DNA from 3 places in the Macrococcoides bohemicum genome. Region 2 is predicted to be linked to each of the others. Evidence: predicted binding sites of a transcription regulator. Region 2 holds the regulator's gene; each other region holds the start of a gene.

Region 1 (8,029 bases), 960 kb from region 2:
GCTAAAGTATTAGCACCTTGCTCCTGAATAGACCAAAACATAACGCTGGCTAAGAATAACGGTACATATGCTACTAATCGTGAACGCTCGATTTCGGTAACATCTTTACTACTATACATTGTTGTCCAGTAAATGATTGGAAGAACTACGCCTAGAATAGTTACTATTATTGAGAAAGTATTAAAGGTAAGGAATCCACTATAAATACCGATAGCAACAAGTAAAACGATGACTAAAAATCCAATTGAAAATAATTTTTTGTATTTTGATTTTTCTTCACCTTCAAGAATATGTGTTGGTTCAACACCAACGAATCCTAAAGACTTACGGTTAAAGATAACATATGCAATTAAAGCTAATGCCATACCAATCGCAGCGGCTAAAAACCCGATGTGATAGTTATATTGCTTTTGTAGTTCACCAACTATTAATGGTGATAAAAATGCACCCATATTCACTGACATATAGAAGATTACGAAACCAGCATCCATACGGTTGTCATTTTTGTGATACAAACCACCCAATACATTTGAAATATTAGGTTTCATTAAACCTGATCCAACAATAATTAAAAACATTGAAGCTAAAAATGCAGGAATACCAAATGGTAAACTCATTGCAATATGTCCAAGCATAATGAGTATTGCGCCATAGAGTAAAGCACGTCTTGAACCTAATATACGGTCAGCAAGCCATCCACCTAAAATTCCAGTCATAAAGATTAAAGCACCATACATTGACCCTATACTCGCAGCTGTCGTCTCGTTCATTCCTAAACCGCCGTTTGCTACTGTATCAAACATGTAGTAAACTAATATCGCTCTCATACCATAGTAACTAAAGCGCTCCCAGAATTCGACGAAGAAAAGAATTCCTAAGCCCTTTGGATGGCCAAAGAAACCAGTTTGAGGTACACTTTCAACCATCTGTTCTCTTGTATACTTCATTTTTTCATCCCTTTCGAGTTATAAATATTTCGAAAATTTATATTATTTTAGAACATTATTTTACCATTATTATTGTCACATTCAATCTTTCAGTTAATAGTCGAAATTTTCTAAACAAGGCTTGTTCAATTGTTTGTAACAATCATTATTTTTACAATTATATATTTATAAAAAAAATATATTGCAATAAAAAAGAAGCATACTTAATCGTATGCTTCAATAGTAATTGATTCTTTATTAATGAATACCACGCATGAATTTTTTCATAAATGGACTGACAAGCAATAGAACAACAGCTATAGCAAGTGTTACTAAACCGATATTGTTAAAGTACTGGTGATTTTCTACAGCTTCATAATAAAGTACAAGTTTACTGTTAACTAATTGTGCTACTGTATTTGCCAGGAACCATACACTCATCATTTGTGATGCATAAGCTTGTGGTGCTAATTTCGTAGTAACAGATAAACCCGTAGGTGATAAGCAAAGCTCAGCCATTGTTACTAGAAGATAACTAAGGATTAACCAACCTGGATTCATTAACTGATCGCCATTATGTGTTAACGGATAAACCATTACTAAATAGCTCATTGCCGCTAGGAATAGCGCGATACTGAATTTAATGACTGTCGGTGGATTAAATCGTCCGAGCTTAATCCATAACCAGGCAAATAATGGTGCTAAAGTTACAATGAATAAAGGATTCAGTGACTGGAACCACGCTGCCGGGATTTTAAAATCAATTGCATTATTTGTTAAGACACCTAGATTAAGCTGCGTATTTTTATCAGCAAAATGTGCAAGTACTGTTGATCCTTGTTCCTGAATAGACCAGAATGTAACAGATGCTAAGAAAAGGGGCACATATGCAAATACGCGTGCTTTTTCATCTCTCGTAGTTTTCTTCGATACGATCATTGTAATAAAGTAATAGAATGGTAACGCCATCCCAATTACTGTTACAAAGTTCATAAAACTTTCAAGTGACAAATTACCCATAAGTCCTGTAACTAAGAAATAAAGCAGGAATGCAGCTATAACGATACCAGTGATTGTAATTGTTTTCTTTTTATCAGTTTCCGTCACTGGATTAGGAACATCTAAGCCTGAAAGTCCTAATGTTTGTTTAGAACGTAACATAAAGATGATTAATCCAAAGAACATACCAACAGCTGCGACTGCAAATCCATAATGGAAGCCTACATTATCTTGTAACCAGCCAACAAGTAATGGTGAAATTAATGCACCCATGTTAATTGACATAACAAATAGTGTAAATGCTGAATCTACCTTTGGATCATTTTTTTCGTATAATTCTCCTACATTTGTTGAAATATTTGGTTTTAATAATCCTGTACCCAAAATGATGAATAACAATGCAATAAGTAATAAAGTGAAGTTGTTTGGTAAAGATAAAAGTATGTGACCAATCATGATAAGGATTGCGCCATATAGTATTGCTTTACGTGTACCGATGAATCTATCAGCTAACCATCCACCGATAACACCACTCATATAAATTAATGCACCGTAGATAGATACAATTTGCATCGCAAATCCTTCATCTAATCCAAATCCACCTTTATTCACAGAATAATAAAGATAGAATAAAAGAATAGCTTTCATTCCATAATAACTAAATCTTTCCCAGAACTCAGTCAGCATTAAAGTGAATAAACCTTTTGGATGACCGAAGAAACCAGTTCTCGGCATACTGTTGACCACTTCTTCGCGCGTGTGTTGCGCCATACCATTTCCCCCTTGTTTCAAATAAAGTTGTACAAATAAAAGACGAATAGTTTATACAAATAAACTATTCATATATAATACACTTATTTTAATTTTAAGACAATTCAACTTTTTGAATAGTAATCATTTAAGTAGATAAAAAATTATTAAAATAATCACTCATTAATCAATTTAACAGATAAATAACAAGCATTTTCATATTGATAACAAGAAATAAACTAAGGATACTTTCTTATAAGAAGTATCCTTAGTTCATATTAAAAAAGCAAATTTATCTATTAGTAATTGTTTCAGGATATAGATCATGGTTCATTAATCTATAATTCGCGATCTCTTCATATTTCGTCCCTGGACGTCCATAATTTGTATAAGGATCAATTGAAATTCCACCACGTGGCGTGAATTTTCCCCATACTTCGATGTAGTGTGGATCCATAAGATCAATTAAATCATTCATAATAATATTCATACAGTCTTCATGAAAGTCACCATGATTTCTAAAGCTGAATAAATAAAGTTTAAGAGATTTTGACTCGACCATCTTTATATTTGGGATGTAGCTGATATAGATGGCTGCAAAATCAGGTTGACCTGTAATAGGGCAAAGGCTAGTGAACTCAGGACAATTGAATTTTACGAAATAATCTCTGCCCTGGTGTTTGTTATCGAACGATTCTAAAATTGATGGATCGTATTCATAAAGATATTTATTGTTTTGATTACCGAGTAATGTGATATCTTGTAGTTCTTCTTTTTGTCTGCCAGTCATTTTCTGCCTCCGATATTTTTGATTGTTCTATTATAATAGATATCTCGACATATGTAAAAAGACATATATACACCTTTAGTGAAGAGAAGTTGTTATTTAATATCATTTTTTAAATGAAATTTCAACAGAATTTTATAGAATTAAATTTCATTATTAACCTTACAAATTTTCAAGTCAATTAAATATAGTCGTATCAATGGATTAAAAATTTTGATGAAAAGTCAACATTAAAATTAATTTTTTTTGGAGTTGTTAAGATTGAAAAGCAATTTTTAAGTGCTATAATTAATCGTATATCTTGTGTGTGTGTTTTCAACATACCACTATATCTTGTGTTGAAAAAGAAAAATAACACAAGATAATATTAAACTAAAAATAGAAAATTACGTTTCATAATACATACATAATGGTTTGAAATGTTTCATGTTTGTTTAGTGATATTCCTTACAGTTAGGAGTGAGGCAAATGTTAATTGTATATTATTCATTAACAGGGAATGTACGCCGTTTTATTCAAAAGTCAGGACAACCTCGCGTGATACCTCTTGAAACTGCGATGGAAGAAGGTGTGTCAGAACCATTTATCATAGTCACGGGTACAATTGGTTTTGGACAGGTTCCAGATGCAGTATCGCAGTTTTTAGAAAGATATTATCATCATTTAGCGGCAGTAGTAGGAAGTGGAAACCGTAACTGGGGGCAAAACTTCGGCAAAGCTGGTGATACCATTAGTGCAACATACCACGTTCCGCTTCTTATGAAGTTTGAACTTCATGGAAATAATCGAGACGTAGAATTATTTAATAAAAAGGTGGAAGAATGTTATGAAAACAGTAGAAGAGAAGCAATACAATCATATTGAATTAAATAACCAGGTTACAAAGCGCCGTGAAGATGGTTTCTTTGATTTAGAGAAAGATCAGGAGGCATTAGCTGTTTATCTAGAAGAGATTCATGACTTTACAATCCATTTTGATACGCCATTAGAGCGTTTACACTTCTTAGTGGATCAGGATTTTTACTATAATTTGTTTGAAGAATATACGGAATTAGATTTACTTGAAATCATTAAATATGCTGAGAACATTCCTTTCCAATTTGCGAGCTACATGTCAGCAAGTAAATTCTTTAAAGATTATGCCTTAAAGACAAATGATAAAAAGCAATATTTAGAAGATTATAAGCAACATGTGATTATCGTAGCATTATATTTAGCAAAAGGTGATAAAGAAAAAGCGAAAGCTTTAGTCTCAGCTATGATTGAACAGCGTTATCAACCGGCTACACCGACATTTTTAAATGCAGGTCGTGCGCGTCGTGGTGAACTTGTGTCTTGTTTCTTGCTTGAAGTTGATGACAGTTTAAATTCAATCAACTATATCGATTCAACAGCGAAACAATTATCTAAAATTGGTGGCGGTGTAGCGATTAACTTATCAAAGTTACGTGCACGTGGTGAAGCAATTAAAGGTATTAAAGGTGTAGCAAAAGGTGTGTTACCTGTAGCGAAAGCTTTAGAAGGTGGATTTAGCTACGCTGATCAATTAGGACAACGACCAGGTGCGGGAGCTGTATATTTAAATATATTCCATTATGATGTATTAGAATTTTTAGATACTAAGAAAGTTAATGCGGATGAAGATTTAAGACTATCAACAATTTCTACGGGATTAATCGTTCCATCGAAATTTTTTGAACTCGCTAAAGAAGGAAAAGAATTCTTTATGTTCGCACCGCATACAGTAGAACGTGAATATGGACAAACGTTAGACGATTTAGATATCGAAGTAATGTACGATGAGCTTGTTCAAAATCCGAATGTGGTGAAGAAATCAAAAGATGCACGAGAAATGTTAAACTTAATCGCCCAAACACAGTTACAGTCAGGGTATCCTTATTTAATGTTTAAAGATAATGCGAATAAAGTACATGCGAATTCAAATATTGGGCAAATTAAGATGAGTAACTTATGTACTGAAATCTTCCAGTTACAAGAAACTTCAGTAATTAATGATTATGGGACAGAAGATAAAATTAAACGTGATATTTCATGTAACCTGGGTTCCCTCAATATCGTTAATGTAATGGAATCTAAGAAATTCCAGGATTCAGTACATATCGGTATGGACGCATTAACGACAGTTAGTGATGCTGCTGACATAAAGAATGCACCAGGTGTTGCAAAAGCAAACCGTGAACTACATTCTGTTGGACTAGGTGTTATGAATCTACACGGATACTTAGCGAAGAACAAGATTGGCTATGAAAGTGAAGAAGCGAAAGAATTTGCTGCAACATTCTTTATGATGATGAATTATTATTCAATTGAACGTTCAATGCAAATTGCAATGGAGCGTAACGAACGTTATGCGGATTTTGAAAAATCAAACTATGCAACAGGTGAGTACTTCGTGAAATACGAAACGACAAATTATGCACCGAAATCAGAAAAAGTGAAAGTTTTATTTGAAGGTATGGATGTACCGACACAAGCGGACTGGACAGCATTAAAAGAAGCTGTTATGAAAAATGGTTTATTCCATGCATACCGTTTAGCAATTGCACCGACGCAAAGTATCTCATATGTTCAAAATGCAACAAGTTCAGTAATGCCGATTGTTGATCAGATTGAACGTAGAACATATGGTAATGCAGAGACGTTCTATCCAATGCCATTCTTATCTCCGGAGTCTATGTGGTTCTACAAATCAGCATTCAATACGAACCAGATGAAATTGATTGATCTAATCGCGACAATTCAGGAACACGTGGATCAAGGGATATCAACAATTTTATTTGTAAACTCTGATATTTCTACAAGAGAACTATCAAGACTTTATGTCTATGCGCATCATAAAGGACTAAAATCTCTATACTACACACGTAATAAATTATTAAGTGTAGAAGAATGTACGAGCTGTGCAGTGTAATATATGTATAAATCATAAACTATAATGAATAATTAAATTTTAAAGAGGCCGTAAGGTCTCTTATTACTGCTTTTAAAATTACTTATATAAAGGACTGACAAAATGAAAGCTGTTAACTGGAATACACAAGAAGATATGACGAATATGTTCTGGCGTCAAAATATCTCACAAATGTGGGTAGAGTCTGAATTTAAAGTATCGAAAGATATAGCTAGCTGGAAAGAGTTAACTGAAGATGAGAAATACACATTTAACCATGCACTTGCTGGTTTAACTGGTCTTGATACGCATCAGGCAGATGACGGTATGCCGTTAATCGGATTACACACACAGGATCTACGTAAAAAGGCAGTGTACTCATTTATGGGCATGATGGAACAAATTCATGCAAAGAGTTATTCACATATTTTTACGACATTACTACCGTCTTCTGAAACAAATGATTTATTAGACAACTGGGTAGTCAATGAACCGCATCTTAAATTTAAATCCGATTTAATCGTTGGTCGTTATCATAAATTATGGGCTCAAGATGCTTCAATATATGATCAGTACATGGCACGTGTAGCATCAGTATTTTTAGAGACATTTTTATTCTATAGTGGATTCTACTATCCGCTGTATTTAGCTGGCCAAGGGAAAATGACGACTTCAGGAGAAATTATTCGTAAAATTTTACTTGATGAATCAATTCATGGCGTATTTACAGGTCTTGACGCACAAAGTCTTCGCAATGAATTAACAGATGATGAGAAGCTACGAGCGGATAAAGATATGTATGATATGCTTCAGAAATTATATGCGAATGAAGAAAGCTATACGAAGATGCTGTATGATCGTGTAGGTTTAACTGAAGATGTCTTAAATTATGTACAATACAATGGGAATAAAGCATTAGCGAATTTAGGATTCGAACCGTACTTTGACGAAAAGGATTTCAATCCGATTATTGAAAATGCTTTAAATACATCTACGAAAAATCACGATTTCTTTAGTGTTAAAGGTGATGGATATGTTATTGCATTAAATGTTGAAGCCTTGACTGATGAAGACTTTGTCTTCGAAAATTAAATTAATTTGACAAGCTAATGACAAATTTTGCATTAGCTTGTTTTTTTATACTTTGTCACATTTTGTACATTGATTACCAGAATAATGTTCACGATAATAATATGGACATTAAATTTTAGGGGGATAATAATGAAGAAATTATTCATCATTGCAGCTAGTACTTTATTGCTCTCTGCATGTGGCCAGGAAACAAAACAAGAAGGTCATGAAGGACACGGAACTCATTCAGAATCAAAATCAGTAACACCATTAACAGTGGATTTAAATGTGCCTGCTAAAGCAAAAGCAGGGGATTCAGTAAAGATCACTGCAACTGTTAAACATGGTAAGGCTTTTGTAAATGAAGCGGATGAAGTGATGTTTGAAATCATCAAAGATAAAGATATGAAAAATTCTGTAAAAGAAAAAGTTAAGAAGGCTAAAGATGGTGTTTATACTTTAGAATATACGTTTAAAGACAAAGGGAATTATAATGTCATCAGTCATGTGACTGCGCACAATCAACATACGATGCCAAATGCAGTTATCGTAGTTGAATAAGTTCTAAAAATTACTATTTTTTAT
Region 2 (8,029 bases):
CAATACTAACATCTGCTGCAACTGTAATCACCCAGTTAAACCAATAATTCCAGCCAAGCGCAAATCCAAGAGATGGATCTACGAAGCGTGTTGCATAGGTAGAAAATGAACCTGAAATCGGTAAATATGTTGCCATTTCACCAAGACTTGTCATTAAGAAAAATACCATAATACCAATAATCGTAAACGCAAGTAACGCACCACCTGGGCCAGCATCACGTATCGCTCCTCCAGAGGTCATAAATAAACCTGTTCCGATACAGCCACCAATAGCGATCATCGAAATATGGCGCTGTTTCAATTTTCTTTGTACTCCATTCGTACTTTGCATATATTGACTTCCTTTCAAAAATAAAAAATGAGCACACGTATGATACGCGTACTCATTTGAAAGTATAATCATCAAAATTAAGTAGCGCATCACAGATGTGACAGTCTAACACTTGTTCAATGTTAGCCCAGGATATAATGTTCATACACATTATTCCTTCGGCACTGCTTCCTTTCGATAAACTTCGTTTATGTGTATGACATATCCATCATCTACTCATAAACAGTGCAACCTCTACCTCAACGAGGAATATTAAGTTAGTTACTAATATACATGACATAAATTATTATTTCAACCTCTTTTTTAACACGTTAAAACATTAAATGATGATTTTTCTTTAAAACATAGACTCATAAAAAATCAAATCATTATTTTTTTAGACGAATCTCATCTACTAAATTCCAGATAAACTCGTCGCGATCTAAAGTTTTAGAATCTTTAGAACCATATTGACGAAGGTTTACTTCATTATTCTCTACTTCTTTATCTCCAACAACTACTTGATATGGCACTTTATGCATTTGTGCTTCACGAATTTTGTAGCCCATCTTTTCATTTCGGTCATCAATATGACAACGAACACCTTGAGATTTTAACTCATCATATAATTTACGCGCATAGTCATAATGCACTTCGTTAGACACAGGAATAATTTCTAATTGATTTGGAGCAAGCCAAATAGGATATGCACCTTTATATTCTTCTGTTAAGAAAGCAACAAATCGTTCCATTGTTGAGATAACACCACGGTGAATAACTACCGGACGGTGTTTCTCGCCGTCATTACCAATGTATTCTAAATCGAAACGTTCCGGTAATAAGAAGTCTAATTGAACTGTTGATAAAGTTTCTTCTTTACCTAACGCAGTTTTAACCTGTACGTCGAGTTTTGGACCGTAGAATGCAGCTTCTCCTGGTGCTTCTTCGTAATCTAAGCCCATTTCATCAACCGCTTCTCTAAGCATTGATTGTGCTTTCTCCCACATTTCATCATCCTGGAAATACTTTTCAGTATCTTCAGGATCTCTATAACTTAGACGGAATTTATAATCTTTAAATTTGAAGTCTTTATATACATCTATCACAAGTTGCACAACACGGATAAATTCATCTTTAATCTGATCCGGACGAACGAAGATATGTGCATCATTTAAAGTCATACCACGTACACGTTGTAATCCACTTACAGCACCACTTGCTTCATATCTGTGCATTGTACCAAGTTCAGCAATACGAATTGGTAACTCACGGTATGAATGTGGTTTATTTTTATAGACCATCATATGGTGTGGACAGTTCATCGGACGCAATACCATTTGCTCATTGTCCATCTCCATAACCGGGAACATGTCCTCCTGATAATGATCCCAGTGTCCAGAAGTTTTATAAAGATCAACTGAACCCATAACTGGTGTATACACGTGGTCATAACCTAACGCAACTTCTTTATCAACGATATAGCGTTCTAATTCACGACGAATTGTAGCACCATTTGGTAACCATAATGGTAATCCAGGACCGACAAGTTGATTTGTAGTGAATAATTCTAATTCTTTACCAATCTTTCTGTGATCACGTTCTTTACGCTCTTCTAAAACCTGAAGATGTTCTTTCAATGCTTTTTTATCGAAGAACGCTGTACCGTAGATACGTTGTAACATCTTATTGTTCGCATCACCTCTCCAGTAAGCACCAGCTGTAGATAATAATTTAAATTCTTTAATTTTAGCAGTTGATGGCACATGTACACCGCGGCAAAGGTCAGTGAATTCACCTTGAGAATAGATCGTTACATTTTCATCAGCTGGAATCGCATCGATTAATTCCTGTTTGTACGGATCATCGGCAAAAATTTGCTTTGCTTCATCACGACTTACAACACGACGTTCAATCTTAATGTTTTCACCGACAATTTGACGCATTGTTTTTTCAATTTCAGGTAAATCTTCGCTTGAAATTTTATGTTCAGTATCTACATCGTAATAGAATCCTTCTTCAATAACAGGACCTACACCGAAATGTACACTACCATACATACGCTTTAACGCTTGTGCCATTAAATGTGCAGTGGAATGACGTAATACTTCTATACCTTCAGGAGACTCAGGCGTAATGATTTCGATGTCTCCATCTGTTTCAAGTGCCGTTGATAGATCTACCATCTGTCCATTAAATTTTCCTGCTAAAGCTTTCTTCTTTAAACCAGGACTGATTGAACCTGCAATATCCTCAGTTGTAACGCCAGCCTCAAAACTTTTTACATTACCATCTGGAAATTTAACATTAATTTCACCCATTCAAAACGCCTCACTTTTTTATATTATTTTAAACAACAAAAAAAGACCCCATCCCAAAAAGGGACGAAGTCAATTCGTGGTACCACCCTAATTACTGATCACTCAGCAACTCTGCATAAGATAACGGTCTTGAGCCGGACAATGATTAGTTGTCATACCTATAAGGGAGTAACAATCTATCTTAATTACTGATTCTCAGCACCATCAGCTCTCTAAAAAATTAATGATAGACTATCGTATCCTTACAATATTAATATATAAAATTGATTCATTAAATTAATATATGAACGAATTTAGTTTTGTTGTTTGTTAATGTATATTATACACCTATTATTGTAATTTTCAAACTTATTTTTCACGTCGATAATTTTTCCCTGATAACATATATTCATCACTTAATGTTTCGATACGCTCCATAATACGTCGCGCCTTCGTCTGTTCTGCACCTTGTTTCGTTATTGATAAATGATGACTTAGTTCTTTAAAATCAAAGTTTGAGCTAAAGAATGTCGGCATATTATTCATCATACGATAATTTAATATCGGTCCTAACACTTCATCGCGTACCCATGGTGTTAAATCTTCTGCACCGATATCATCGAGCATCAGAACAGGCGTATTCTTTACTCGATTTAATCTCTCCGTATATGTACCATCGTTAAAGCCCGATTTTAATTCACGGATAAATTCCGGGAAGTACATTAACGTCGTATAAATATGACGCTCTTTCAATTCATTTGCGATTGCACCTAAAATGAATGATTTTCCAGTACCGAATGGTCCATGGATATACATCCCTTTCGTATCGACATTCTTTGCGATATCTCTGCATACTAGCCCCGCACGTCTGACAATATCAATTCTCGTTTTATCATCGAGATAAATATCTGCAAGCTTTGCATTCAGGACATCTTTTGGCATATGAATTGCCGTTATAAACTGTTTCATCTTCTGTTCTTCATCATAAGCAAGCTTAGAAGGGCATGGCAAATGTCTGATTTTAATGTGATTATTTTCAATATATAGTTCAGGCGTGTGACCAGGGACAAAGTTCTTACACTGGCCATAAGATGCACAATCCTGACACATAATTGAAGAATCTTTATATTCCTGGAGGACAGATAAATCATTATCTATCATCTGCTCGGTAACATGATTAGCAGCAATAAACGCACTTATTTCAGGATCTTTTATCGTTTCTTTTTTAATCTTTTCAATACGCTTAAAGATTTCACTGTTAGCGTTTAATATTGAGCCCATTGGTTTCATCATTTATCCTCCTCCCATAATTGATTGAGTTCTTGCTGTAACTTACGACGTTCCGCTTCCAGATCGACATTTTCATCAATTTTATTGCTTGCTATCGGTTCATCCGTTAACCATTTAGGTGTCATCTCTTTAGAAGGCGGTAAATATTGTTTCGGTCTACTTGATTTATCTTTACGTTCCGTACGTTTCTTATCCATTGATTTTACAAAATGATAAGCTTCCTGACTTGTTTTTAGATTTTGTTTCTTCCAGTTAGAGGCTATCTCTTCAATATACGCCTGCGGGAGTTTCATATCCTTTGTAAACAATACATATTGAATAAGAATATTAAATACGCCATATGGCAGTTGTTCACGTTCTAAAATAGATTCAATCATGCGTTTCTGCTTTAAGGTCGGTTCTGATTTACTAAATGAAGTCAGCATGTCGATTGGACTAGTGGTATCCAGCTTTTCAAACCAGTTCAGTAGAGTGCTCGCTTCCTTATCTTCAGGCTTTATATTATCTGACTGTTCCTGAAACTGTAAAGTTGGTAGTGCACCATCGTGTTCTATCTTATAGAAATCACGTGCATTTTTACGTAACTCTTCATGAGAAATCGTTTGATTGCTTGTAAGTGACTTCAAGATAATCTGACGCATTTCTGTAGGTGCAATATCATATAATGCAGCAAGCTGAGAAATTAAATCACGCGTCTTCTTAGGTAACTGTTCACTTGTGATTAAATTCTGTGCCAGCAATGTTTCAAGCATATCAAAATCAAATGTCTGGTGATGAATAGGAATCCCATATGGGTCACTTTGTTTAATAATCTCACTATTATATTCGAATACAACTGGTTCAGGAGATTTCGGCGTACCAAATACGTCCATATATTTACTTGAAATATCCCGATAACCATCATAATCTATATTATTTGTAAAATATCTACTCTTCAACACTTGATAACGATGCTTACCCACCTGCTGATATAAGAACACAGAAAGCATCGGGTCATTAAAAAATTGTGCAGGCATTACAGGACTGATTAATTTATAGATAAACTTCTGATTGCTATCATCTATTCTCATATACGTCTTAAGTAAACCAATTGCTTCAAGCCGTTTGCGAATCACTTCGAAATGACTCAAATTCATCTTCAGCTCACTTAAGAAAATATAATGTGTGTAATCGTTACTAACCTGGTTATAGTCATTTAAAAACTGACTTAAGAACTGATAGACACCGACACATTCAATACCAATTAAAGGTGTATAAAGTGTCTTAAGAACATCTTCAGTGAGATGTGTACTTATATAGTTTGTCGTGACGGTAAACTGATCCGTGCCGTTTAATTCCGTAAAATAATGCTGCATGCTGACACCTACTTCTTATCTTTATCGTTCAATAGACCGCTCATTGTACGTAATAACTGATCGACATCTTTAAATTCTTTATAGACAGACGCAAACCTTACATAGGAAACCTGATCTAAAGTCATTAAATGCTCCATCACCAATTCACCGATATCAACCGAAGACACTTCCGTCTTACCTTTTTCACGTAAAGCAGTCTCAACATCTGTCGTAATTTTTTCAAGTGATTCAAAAGCAACAGGTCGCTTTTCACATGCACGGACTAAACCATGCAACACCTTATCACGGTTGAATGCTTGTCTTGTGCCGTCTTTTTTTACGACGATTAATGGCTGTAATTCAATTCTTTCGAAAGTAGTAAAACGTGTACCACAATCTTCACATTCTCTACGTCTTCTGATTGCAGTCAAATCGTCTGCATGTCGTGAATCAATCACCTTCGACTGATTAAAACCACATTTTGGACATTTCAAGACAATCACCCCTTTTTTTATTATTATTTAATTATACATGAATACGAAACAATTAAAAATCCATAAGATTACACTGTTCTAGGTATATAATAAACAACATATAAATCTTTCAAATTCAAAGGAGAAAACTGATGAGACCGAATTACATCCATTTACCAAAGTTAGAAGAAGGACATCCCGTAAATAAATTACGAGAAAGCTTTAATCATAGAAATGAAGTGATACTTTATCATAACGACCCTGTAGGAATCGTCTTTATCGGTGATTCAATAACTGATTACTGGGATATAGAAAGCTACCTGCAATTAAACAATGGCAAACGAATGATTAACCGTGGCATTGGAAACGATCGTACGCAATGGGTACGCGACCGATTTACAGCAGATAGTATCCAGTTGAAACCAGATTGGATCGTCTTATCGATTGGCATTAATAATACGAAAGCGCTCGACGTTGATCAAAGTAATGACAACCAGCAACAAATTAAGACACGTATCCTTGAAGACATCGAAGCAATGATTGTAATGGCAAATGAAAATAACATAAATATTGCAGTCACTACACTAACATCAACGAACCGACCTAAGTTAGAAGGATTTATAACGCGCTCAAAACTTGTTCAGATAATAAATAACGAAATCAAACAACTATGTACAGAACATGACGCATTATTTATCGATTACTATAAACAGATGACTGAAACTAAAGATGACATCGACTATTTACGCAACGAACTTACAGATGACGGACTACATCCACATGTATTCGGCTACGACATTATGTCAAAAGTCATTGAAGAAACGTTTACCGATATTTATCCGATACAATTAAAGCAAAGATAAAAAAAGTGTCACACACCAAATACGGTATGTGACACTTTATTTTTAATGGAACAACTTCAATCCAATGGTACTTGCTAAAATTAAGCCCATAAAAAATAAACGTAATACATTTTTCGATTCTCCGTAAAACAAAATCCCTACAATTGCTCCACCTACTGCACCAATACCGGTCCATATAGCATATGCAGTACTCATCGGAATTGCAATTAACGCAACGGAAAGAAAATAAAGACTACATGCAAATGTAAATATCAGCAATAAAACATAACGCTTTTGATGTGTGTTTGAATACATATTAATCACGACAACACCTAGCATTTCAAAGATACCGGCAAGTACTAAAATTAACCAATACATTACTTCGCCTCCTCTGGTGTTGCCATCTTAAGACCGATGACACCGATAATTAATACACTTATTAATATAACTTTCTCAACGCCTATTGGTTCATTGAAAAATACTACATCTGCAATCGTTACTAACGTTGCACCTAGACCAACGAACACAGCATAGCTTGTTCCAACCGGTAAATATTTCGATGCATTGAGCAATAAATAGAAACTGATTGAAACACTGATAACAGTAAGCATCCATTCATACCAATTATCAGCATGGGCTAGACCAATTACCCAGCACATCTCAAAAATCGCCGCAACGATAATTTTAATCCAGTTCATAACATACCTCACTATCAACATAATAGTGAATAGTATAACATATACGTATTTTTATTTTAAGAGAGGAATTTTCCAGGGCCTAATAAGGCATATCCAAAAACAAACCTTTTCAACATTTTAACTTTTTATCCAAAATAAAAACACCTCTCAATTAAGAGAGATGTCTTATCATCTATATTATTTCGCTAATTTTTCACCCATTAATACCGCTAATTCTACAACTCGCGTTGAGTAACCCCACTCATTATCGTACCATGATAATACTTTCACTTTAGATCCTTCCATAACGATAGTAGATAATCCATCAACAATTGAGCTATGTGGATTTGTATTAAAGTCTACTGATACTAACGGCTCATAAGTTACATCTAAAATACCTTTAAGTTCATTGTCAGCAGATGCTTTAAGCGCTGCATTTACTTCTTCAACAGTTACTTCTTTCTCTAAATCTACAACTAAGTCTACTAATGATACATTAGTTGTAGGTACACGTAACGCCATTCCATGTAATTTACCTTTTAATTCAGGTAATACTAAAGCTAAAGCTTTCGCTGCACCTGTAGAAGTTGGGATAATGCTTTGAGCACATGCACGTGCACGGCGTAAATCTTTATGTGGATTGTCTAAGTTCTTCTGGTCATTAGTATACGCATGAACTGTCGTCATTAATCCGTTCTTAATTCCGAATTTATCATTTAACACTTTCGCTACTGGCGCTAAGCAGTTTGTAGTACATGAAGCATTTGAAATAACATCATATGTATCTACATCTAATTGTGCACAGT
Region 3 (8,029 bases), 520 kb from region 2:
CCTGGAAACTCATTTGTTCAGAAATACCGCCAGCAAATCGATTATTATCTAGGAAAAATTCATTTTTAAAATTTGTAGATAAAACATCGATCACAACGCCGTTACCTTTTGTGTTTTTTTGAGCTTGCGATTGATCGTTAACCTTAAGTTCGCTATTATTAACGTCTGAAATTTGAGTAATCATCATTTGCTTTAATGAAGGATCATAGGCAAAATGAAAAACAGTTTCAGAGTATGTTCTGCCATTCGATGCGTAATTAGATATTTCTTTACCCACAAGTGCAACATATTCATCTTTTTGCGTTGTAATCTTATCTATTGTAGTACTATATACTTCCATATTTGTATAATTACCGCTGCTAATTTCTTTTTTTAATTCTTTTTCAGCGATTGAGCCTTCTTTTACAGTGGATTTGAGGAGATTGTAATTACTTTTATTATATGCATCTGCATAGCGATCAAAAAAGTGTTTCATTGCTGAATTGACCAGCATAATATCATCTTTTTTCGTTCCTGACCATTGGTAAAGATATTGAGATTTTCTTGCACTTTTTGCACTGATGATTTTTTCTTCCTGGTTACTGCAACCTGTTGTAAACAATAAAAATACACACGCTAGTACGCCTAGTATATATTTCAAATCCCTCACCCAATCTATTATTATGTTATCCTCTCCATTATATGTTATGTCAAATGAATTTGAAATATTTATTTTACAATATTATCTATAAGAAATAAAATTAACTATTATTTTCATATCATGATAAATTTAATTTAAATTAATTTTATAAATCGTATAAAGTAATTAACTCAATAAGTTTTCCATATTTGTTATCCACCACTTGATTTCAATCATGCAATTTAATAGCAAATATAAATTAATTATTATTTATTTTTGTAATTTATTATTGTATTATTCAAACAATGAACGTGATATATTTAATTTAATATAAAGGGGGGATACATCTTGAACGCACTAAACAACTATGAAATCTTCGATCGTTTCAATCACAGATGGACATGTTCTATTTACCAGAATGACCTGTATCATGAGGCCCCTTCATTTATGCGTCTCCGTTGTAGAAAACTCAATTATGATCGTATTATGGAAACAAATAATGATGAATTGACATTATTACGTCTTCTACGTTACATTACCTTTTATTTAGATGAGCTACAATATATTAGCCATAATGTATATAAATTATCAGATGTTTCGCCTATTCCAAAAGATCAACTATCATAATTATCTATAAAAAACCGTGTACAGCAATTGCTGCACACGGTTTTATTCGTGATGTTTAACCTCTTCAAAATATGCATTGTCCGGATTATTTTTCTCCAGATGTTCGATTTGAAGGGTTGCGTGTTTTAAATTGTATTTATCAGCTAATATCGTTGAGAGTTCATTGATGACCTGGTAGTTCTTATCATCTGTTGAAGGTTCAACAACAACGTGCGCTGTAATTGATGGATGATCAGTTGTAATTGACCATAGATGGAATTCATGCACATCAACAACTGCCGGATGATTTTTCATCGTCTGAATAATTTTATCAGTATCTAATCCATCTGGTACTCGCTCCATCAAAATATCCCAAGTATTCTTACAAATCTTATATCCTCCACGGAAAATGATAATTGAAATGATGATACTTAAAATTGGGTCAATTAAAGTCCAGTGTGTAAAGTAGATGATGATCACTGCAACAATAACGCCTACTGAATTTAATAAATCTCCGATAAAATGCCAAAGTGCACTTTGCACATTGATATTGTCTTCACCTTTTAATGAACGGGTTAAGATGAATGTTAAGATAATATTGACGATAAGTCCGATTGTAGAGATAATCAGCATTAATTTAACATCAACTGTTTGCGGATGTAAAATACGCATAATCCCTTCGTATGTGATACCTAATGCAATGACGATAAGTGCTAAGCCGTTAAGTAATGCTGCTAATATTTCTAAACGTAAATATCCGAATGTATATTTAGCTGTTGGTGCTTTTGATGCAAAATAAATAGCAAGCATCGATAATCCTAATGCTAATACGTCACTCATCATATGCATTGAGTCAGATAGTAATGCAAGTGAGTTAGATAATATCCCCCCGACAATTTCTACAATCGTAAAGAATAATGTGATGTAAAGTGACGCCCATAGTGTGCGTTTAGAGCCTTGCTGATGTTTTAAATGTTCAACGTGATGAAAGTATGTTGGACTTTCTAATTGTTTTCTCATAAAATTTACCCCCTAGTCATTGTTCATTATAAGCTGATGCATCGTTTTTAGCTGCCCGAGATGAAGCGTCATATGGTTGGCAGCAAATTCGATATCGTCATTCTTAATACTTAGTTCGTCGCGATCGCAAATCCCACCTAATAGACGTTTCGTCTGAAGTGGAAGCAATAACTTCAATGTATCAAACGAAGGAATATCTTCATCAAAGTCATCAGGGCTCGTTCCCGATTTAAAATATTTTGCTAATCCAGCAATTTCAGTATTAGCAGCGTTCGGTATTAAACGATATTCATTTTCTACAATGACATGCCCAACCATCCAGTAAATATTATTTGGCAGTCCGTCGATTGTCGTCTTCGCTTCCACTTCTTTAATCGGCTTGATCAGTTCAGTGATTTGCTGTTCGTGATGCACATATTCCTCACCTGCAGTACCACGTACGCGATCATCAACCCCTAGAACAGTTAACATATCGTTTGTCTTTTCCTGTTTTCTCTTGAATATATTAAACATTATCGTTCTCCTATGCATTTTTTATTTAGTGTATCAAGTAAAAATGTATTGTGCTACATTATTGTACTGATAACGATTATTAGCAATTAAGTATATACAAAACAAGTCCGATATCTTGTCGATATCGGACTTGTTTATTGGTGATGGTTGGACGAAATTGGTGATACTCCAATTTCGGGCGGGATTTTGATGCTGAAATTGGTGATCCGCCAATTTCGAGTTGGATTTTGATGCTGAAATTGGTGATCCTCCAATTTCGAGTTGGACTTTGTTGCTGAAATTGGTGATCCGCCAATTTTGATTTTACAAGTTCGGGCTTCCTGACACATCCACGCCACCATCGTGATTAAAATACACATTTGTTTTCTTCATAATAAAAAGACTCCAATCTATTTAATAATATTCCTCATTATAAGTTGAATAAGGAAATTATTTCAATAGCATTGAAGTCTTATTGATGACAATTTATATTATCCGAAATAAAGTACTGCAAATAATACAAGCAATATAAGATCAAAGATATGACGGAACATATTCTCACGCCATGCGTTGCGGTCTAAACTATCCAGTAGTCCAAGTACAAGTAAAGCTGCAAACGAACATACGATTAACATATTAAAGTTCATATCAGTAATTAGTCGGATAATGATTAATACGACAACAGCAAGATTTAATATGTTATACATGCGACCCCAAACTGTTGTTTCTTTAGTTCTATTCAAGTTGTTCACCTCTAAATGTTTGTTACGATACACTATAACATCAAACGCTATATCGCTCTAGTTATACGCTTATCTACATACCAATTAATGTTTATTCAATCTCGCTACGTGTGCTACGTTTCTATTTTTACCACGTTTTTTCGTTTTTCTTTTTACTTGTACAGGTTTCTTCTTCTTCACTGTTTGTACTGGTGCCTGTGCTTGAACCTGAGATTGTCCTTGTTCAATTTGTACTTTACTTTCTACTTCATTGCGCGTGTGTCCATTTAGCATCCATAATCTTGCTGTATTTAATGCGGCTGCAATAAGTTCAGTCAACTTTTCACGATCATCAAACTTAACGAAACCATTCTTCTCTACGTTATCAATATGTAATAGAATTTGTTCCGGTGTTTCGTTGGCACGTAATCCGAACAAGATTGTATTAACAATTAATTTCCCTGTGTCTGTTCCCTGGAAATCTTCAGTGATTCCTGCTTCGATATATTCAACTAAATGCTTAATGTCTTGCGTCGGCTCAATATAGAAATATTCTGTATATAATTTATAATCTTCATATTTAGGAATATAGTATTCTTTTTGTTCGGTTAAAAATTTTAAATCGATATCAATATTGCTAAGCTCTTTATGTTTAACACTGCCATCTTTAATCAGCGCTTCGTACTCAGGCATCACTGTAATAAGCTCTTCACGGATTTCATCTTCAGTCATTTGTACATTGAAATACTTTTCTTTTAACACTGCTAAATGTTTCAACGTTACAAAGCCATATAAATTTAATGCGCTACGATAGAAATGAATCTTATCAATTTCTTCTTTAAATGCTGGATGCGCTTGAATATACGCATTAAAATGCACTTTTACATCTTGAGGAATGAACAATAGCTCAGTGTCATCTGCATAAAATAAGAAAACTTCATCCGGTATATCATGATGATATACTATGTAGTTCTTTTCTTGTGCTGTGATATCATCTAACACGACTTTAAAGTTACTATCATATGTTTCCAGCATCTTACCTAGCATTTGATCATCTGCAAAATAAGCTTCGGTAATTAAGCTGATCAAATCTTCTTTATTTTTAGAAGAGTAACCTTTAATACCCAGGTTGCGACATATATTTTTTAACGCTTCTTTAGATAGCGCTGATAAATACATATCAAATGTATTGTCATTAAATTTTTCAGCTACTAATTTCTTTTTTTCTTCCTGTGCTGCGATGTCGATATTTAACTCGTTTGTCATAGTAAGTCCCCCACGGTTCTATAAGTTGTTGCTATCCTTTTTAAAAGCATTTATTTTTATTAATATTTATTCTATTTTACCAATGATTAAGTAAAAATTAAACTTTCTAATTTAACATAAACATACAATTGTGATGAATTTTGTGAAACAGATTAATATGGTACCGATGCTTGTTAAAAAAGAACAACCTGGCTATATATTAAATTCTTTACTTGTGCCATTATTACAGTCAGCAGAAATGTTACTTGCAAATGGTGTCGGTGACGCTGAAACGGTTGATAGAGCCTAGATGATTGGGACAGGAGAGGGGTTCTATACATATCCAAACCCTAGCTATAAAGCACCAGACTTTCTAAAAGGATAATATTTTCACAGCCGAACATTGTGTCCGGCTTTTTTTGTAACTTTTCTCACACCGCATGTTCTTAAAACCAGATAGCTTCGTTGTAAATATGACATCTTTTCAAATTCACTACTATTTTGCACACAAATACTGTATATAGTATTAATATTGAATTGCAAACACAATATATAGTAGGTGATAAAATGTTAACAGAAACAACTGATTTGAAGGACAGCTTAGAACGTTTAATAAATAGACACCCGGAAGTCGTTCATGAGAATGCAAATAAGGATGCGAATGTCTTTAATACACTGCGTGATTTAACAGCCGGTACTGTTGCTAAATCACTCGGCCTTGATATGCTACCGAAACATGTTAAACATGCTCACTTAAACGGAGATATTCATTTCCACGATTTAGATTATCATCCTTATATGCCGATGACGAACTGCTGTTTAATTGATATTCCAAATATGCTGGCTCATGGTTTTAAGATTGGTAACGCGAAAGTTGAATCACCAAAATCGATTCAAACTGCTGCAGCTCAGATTGCACAAATTATCGCTAACGTCGCCAGCAGTCAATATGGAGGATGCTCAGTAGATCGTATCGATGAAGTGCTAAGTCCTTATGCTGTCTTAAATGCAGAAAAACATCGTCAAACTGCAATAAAGTATGTCCAGCAAGATAAACAGGAACAATATATCCAGCAAATGACCGAAAAAGATATCGGTGATGCCATCCAGTCGCTTGAATATGAAATTAATACACTATATACAAGTAACGGGCAAACACCGTTTGTAACTTTCGGCTTTGGATTAGGAACGGATAAGTACAGTGTTATGATTCAACGTGCAATATTAAAAACGCGTATTGCAGGGCTTGGTGCTGATCAAACGACTGCAATATTTCCAAAGCTTGTCTTCAGTTTAAAAGACGGAGTGAATTTAAAACAGACTGATCCAAATTATGCGATAAAACAATTGGCTATCGAATGCGCTACAAAACGCATGTATCCTGATGTATTAAATTATCAGGCGTTAACAGAGATGATTGGAGATTTCAAAGCACCGATGGGTTGTCGAAGTTTCCTGAATACTTATCAGGAAGATGGACAGTTTATCAACAATGGTCGTTTCAATCTAGGTGTCGTAACGCTTAATTTACCTCGGATTGCATTACTAAGCAATAACCCGGATACTTTTATGACCATGTTACATCAAAGATTGGATATTGTACGCGATGCTTGTCTTTTTAGAATTAATCGATTAAAAGATGCACTTCCACAAAATGCCCCTATACTTTATCAATATGGTGCGTTCGGTAAAAGACTACATGCAGGCGAAGACATATCAGCATTGTTTAAAAATCGTCGTAGCACCATCAGTATCGGCTATATCGGATTATACGAAGTTGGCGCACATTTATTTGAGAAAGACTGGGAACATCATAAAGATGCTTCTGACTTTATATTAAATATATTAAAGACGATAAAATCATATGCTGATGACTTAACTAATCAATACGATATTCAGTTCAGTGTATACGGCACACCAAGTGAATCTTTAACGGACCGCTTCTGTACACTCGATTTTGAACGCTTTGGACTTGTGGTAAACGTGACCGATAAAGGATATTATACAAATTCATTTCATTATGATATACGCAAAAATATAACCCCTTTCGAAAAAATTGATTTTGAAAAAGACTTCGCGCGTTATTCAACAGGCGGATTTATTCATTATTGTGAATACCCGCCGATTATCCATAACCCCGAAGCGTTAGAAGCGGTATGGGACTATGCTTATTCACGTGTCGGTTATCTCGGTACGAATACACCGATTGATCAATGTTTTGAATGTGGTTATTCTGGTGAATTTCAACCGACGGCTACAGGATATGTCTGTCCTGAGTGTGGAAACAATAATCCTGAAACGACAGATGTGGTCAAACGTACTTGCGGTTATCTCGGCCAGCCTTTAAAACGTCCGATGGTAAAAGGACGTCAAATTGAAATTGCCACGCGTGTCAAACATATGTCGACAAGAGATGATTTATTATGACGTATGAAGGCATGGGATATGTTGCTAAAATAATGAATTGTGTCGTTACAGACGGTACAGGTATGCGTGTGTCTGTCTATGTATCCGGCTGTCACTTTCATTGTCCAGCGTGTTTCAATGCAAGTATCTGGCCATTTAATAATGGAGAACGCATCACAGAACAGAAAATCGAGGAGATATTAACCTTGCTGGATAAAGATTATATAAGCGGACTTTCTCTACTTGGTGGGGAACCGTTAGATAATTTAGCTGTTATTCAACCACTTATTTCAGCATTCAGAAAGAAATTCGGAGATAGAAAAGATATATGGATGTGGTCAGGATATATGATCGAGTATATTAATAATACGCCAATGCTGGCTGAAGTATTAAATGATATCGATGTACTTGTTGACGGTCCATATGTCCATAGCCTATCTCAGCCAAACTTAAAGTTTCGCGGGTCACTTAATCAACGTATCCATTATTTAAATAAAGGTAATATATTACATTAAAAATAAATAATGTTTTTATATTTATTTAAGATATAATGTAATTAATATTATTTTATAGGAGTTTAACCAATGGATAAATATCAAATTAAAGCACTTGCACTTTCTGTATTAACTGCATCACAATTCGTTCTACCTACAGCTGTACTTGATCATCAAATACCCGAAGCACAAGACGGCATCGTGAATTTAAAATCAGTCGGTGACGTACTCGTTCATGGTCATGTGGCGCGTCATGCACAGACGGCAAATGGTTATGACTTTAATCCAGGATTTGAAGCGGTTAAACCGATGATTGAGAACGCTGATATTGCGATCGCTAACCTTGAGACACCCATCGCTGCAAATGAATTAGGTCTAGATGACTATCCTACATTTAATTTGCCCCCTGAAGTCGCACAGGCAAT

Evidence for each region. The regulator NrdR, encoded in region 2, represses ribonucleotide reductase genes. The targets are predictions, from matches to a motif close to AACACNATATATNGTGTT.
Region 1: a site for NrdR is predicted at 3,785-3,802, ahead of nrdI (class Ib ribonucleoside-diphosphate reductase assembly flavoprotein NrdI). Genes of this name have one in related genera too.
Region 3: a site for NrdR is predicted at 5,247-5,264, ahead of nrdD (anaerobic ribonucleoside-triphosphate reductase). Genes of this name have one in related genera too.

What each region holds. Positions count from the first base shown of each region.
Region 1 covers NZ_CP054482.1:696,094-704,122, forward strand. The annotation lists gene HT586_RS03650 (peptide MFS transporter) at 1-947, opposite strand, end outside; gene HT586_RS03655 (peptide MFS transporter) at 1,185-2,696, opposite strand; gene queF (preQ(1) synthase) at 2,968-3,465, opposite strand; gene nrdI (class Ib ribonucleoside-diphosphate reductase assembly flavoprotein NrdI) at 3,931-4,326, shown strand; gene nrdE (class 1b ribonucleoside-diphosphate reductase subunit alpha) at 4,289-6,394, shown strand; gene nrdF (class 1b ribonucleoside-diphosphate reductase subunit beta) at 6,497-7,465, shown strand; gene HT586_RS03680 (FixH family protein) at 7,595-8,005, shown strand.
Region 2 covers NZ_CP054482.1:1,659,522-1,667,550, forward strand. The annotation lists gene HT586_RS08605 (amino acid permease) at 1-331, opposite strand, end outside; lysine riboswitch at 406-576, opposite strand; gene thrS (threonine--tRNA ligase) at 700-2,628, opposite strand; gene dnaI (primosomal protein DnaI) at 2,977-3,897, opposite strand; gene dnaB (replicative helicase loading/DNA remodeling protein DnaB) at 3,897-5,252, opposite strand; gene nrdR (transcriptional regulator NrdR) at 5,261-5,725, opposite strand; gene HT586_RS08630 (SGNH/GDSL hydrolase family protein) at 5,857-6,567, shown strand; gene HT586_RS08635 (DMT family transporter) at 6,610-6,924, opposite strand; gene HT586_RS08640 (DMT family transporter) at 6,924-7,244, opposite strand; gene HT586_RS08645 (glyceraldehyde-3-phosphate dehydrogenase) at 7,422-8,029, opposite strand, start outside.
Region 3 covers NZ_CP054482.1:2,177,142-2,185,170, forward strand. The annotation lists gene HT586_RS11350 (TcaA NTF2-like domain-containing protein) at 1-640, opposite strand, end outside; gene HT586_RS11355 (hypothetical protein) at 968-1,246, shown strand; gene HT586_RS11360 (cation diffusion facilitator family transporter) at 1,289-2,245, opposite strand; gene HT586_RS11365 (hypothetical protein) at 2,258-2,758, opposite strand; gene HT586_RS11370 (hypothetical protein) at 3,229-3,480, opposite strand; gene HT586_RS11375 (Rho termination factor N-terminal domain-containing protein) at 3,565-4,725, opposite strand; partial or broken gene HT586_RS12475 (hypothetical protein) at 4,856-5,089, shown strand; gene nrdD (anaerobic ribonucleoside-triphosphate reductase) at 5,272-7,131, shown strand; gene nrdG (anaerobic ribonucleoside-triphosphate reductase activating protein) at 7,128-7,625, shown strand; gene HT586_RS11395 (CapA family protein) at 7,695-8,029, shown strand, end outside.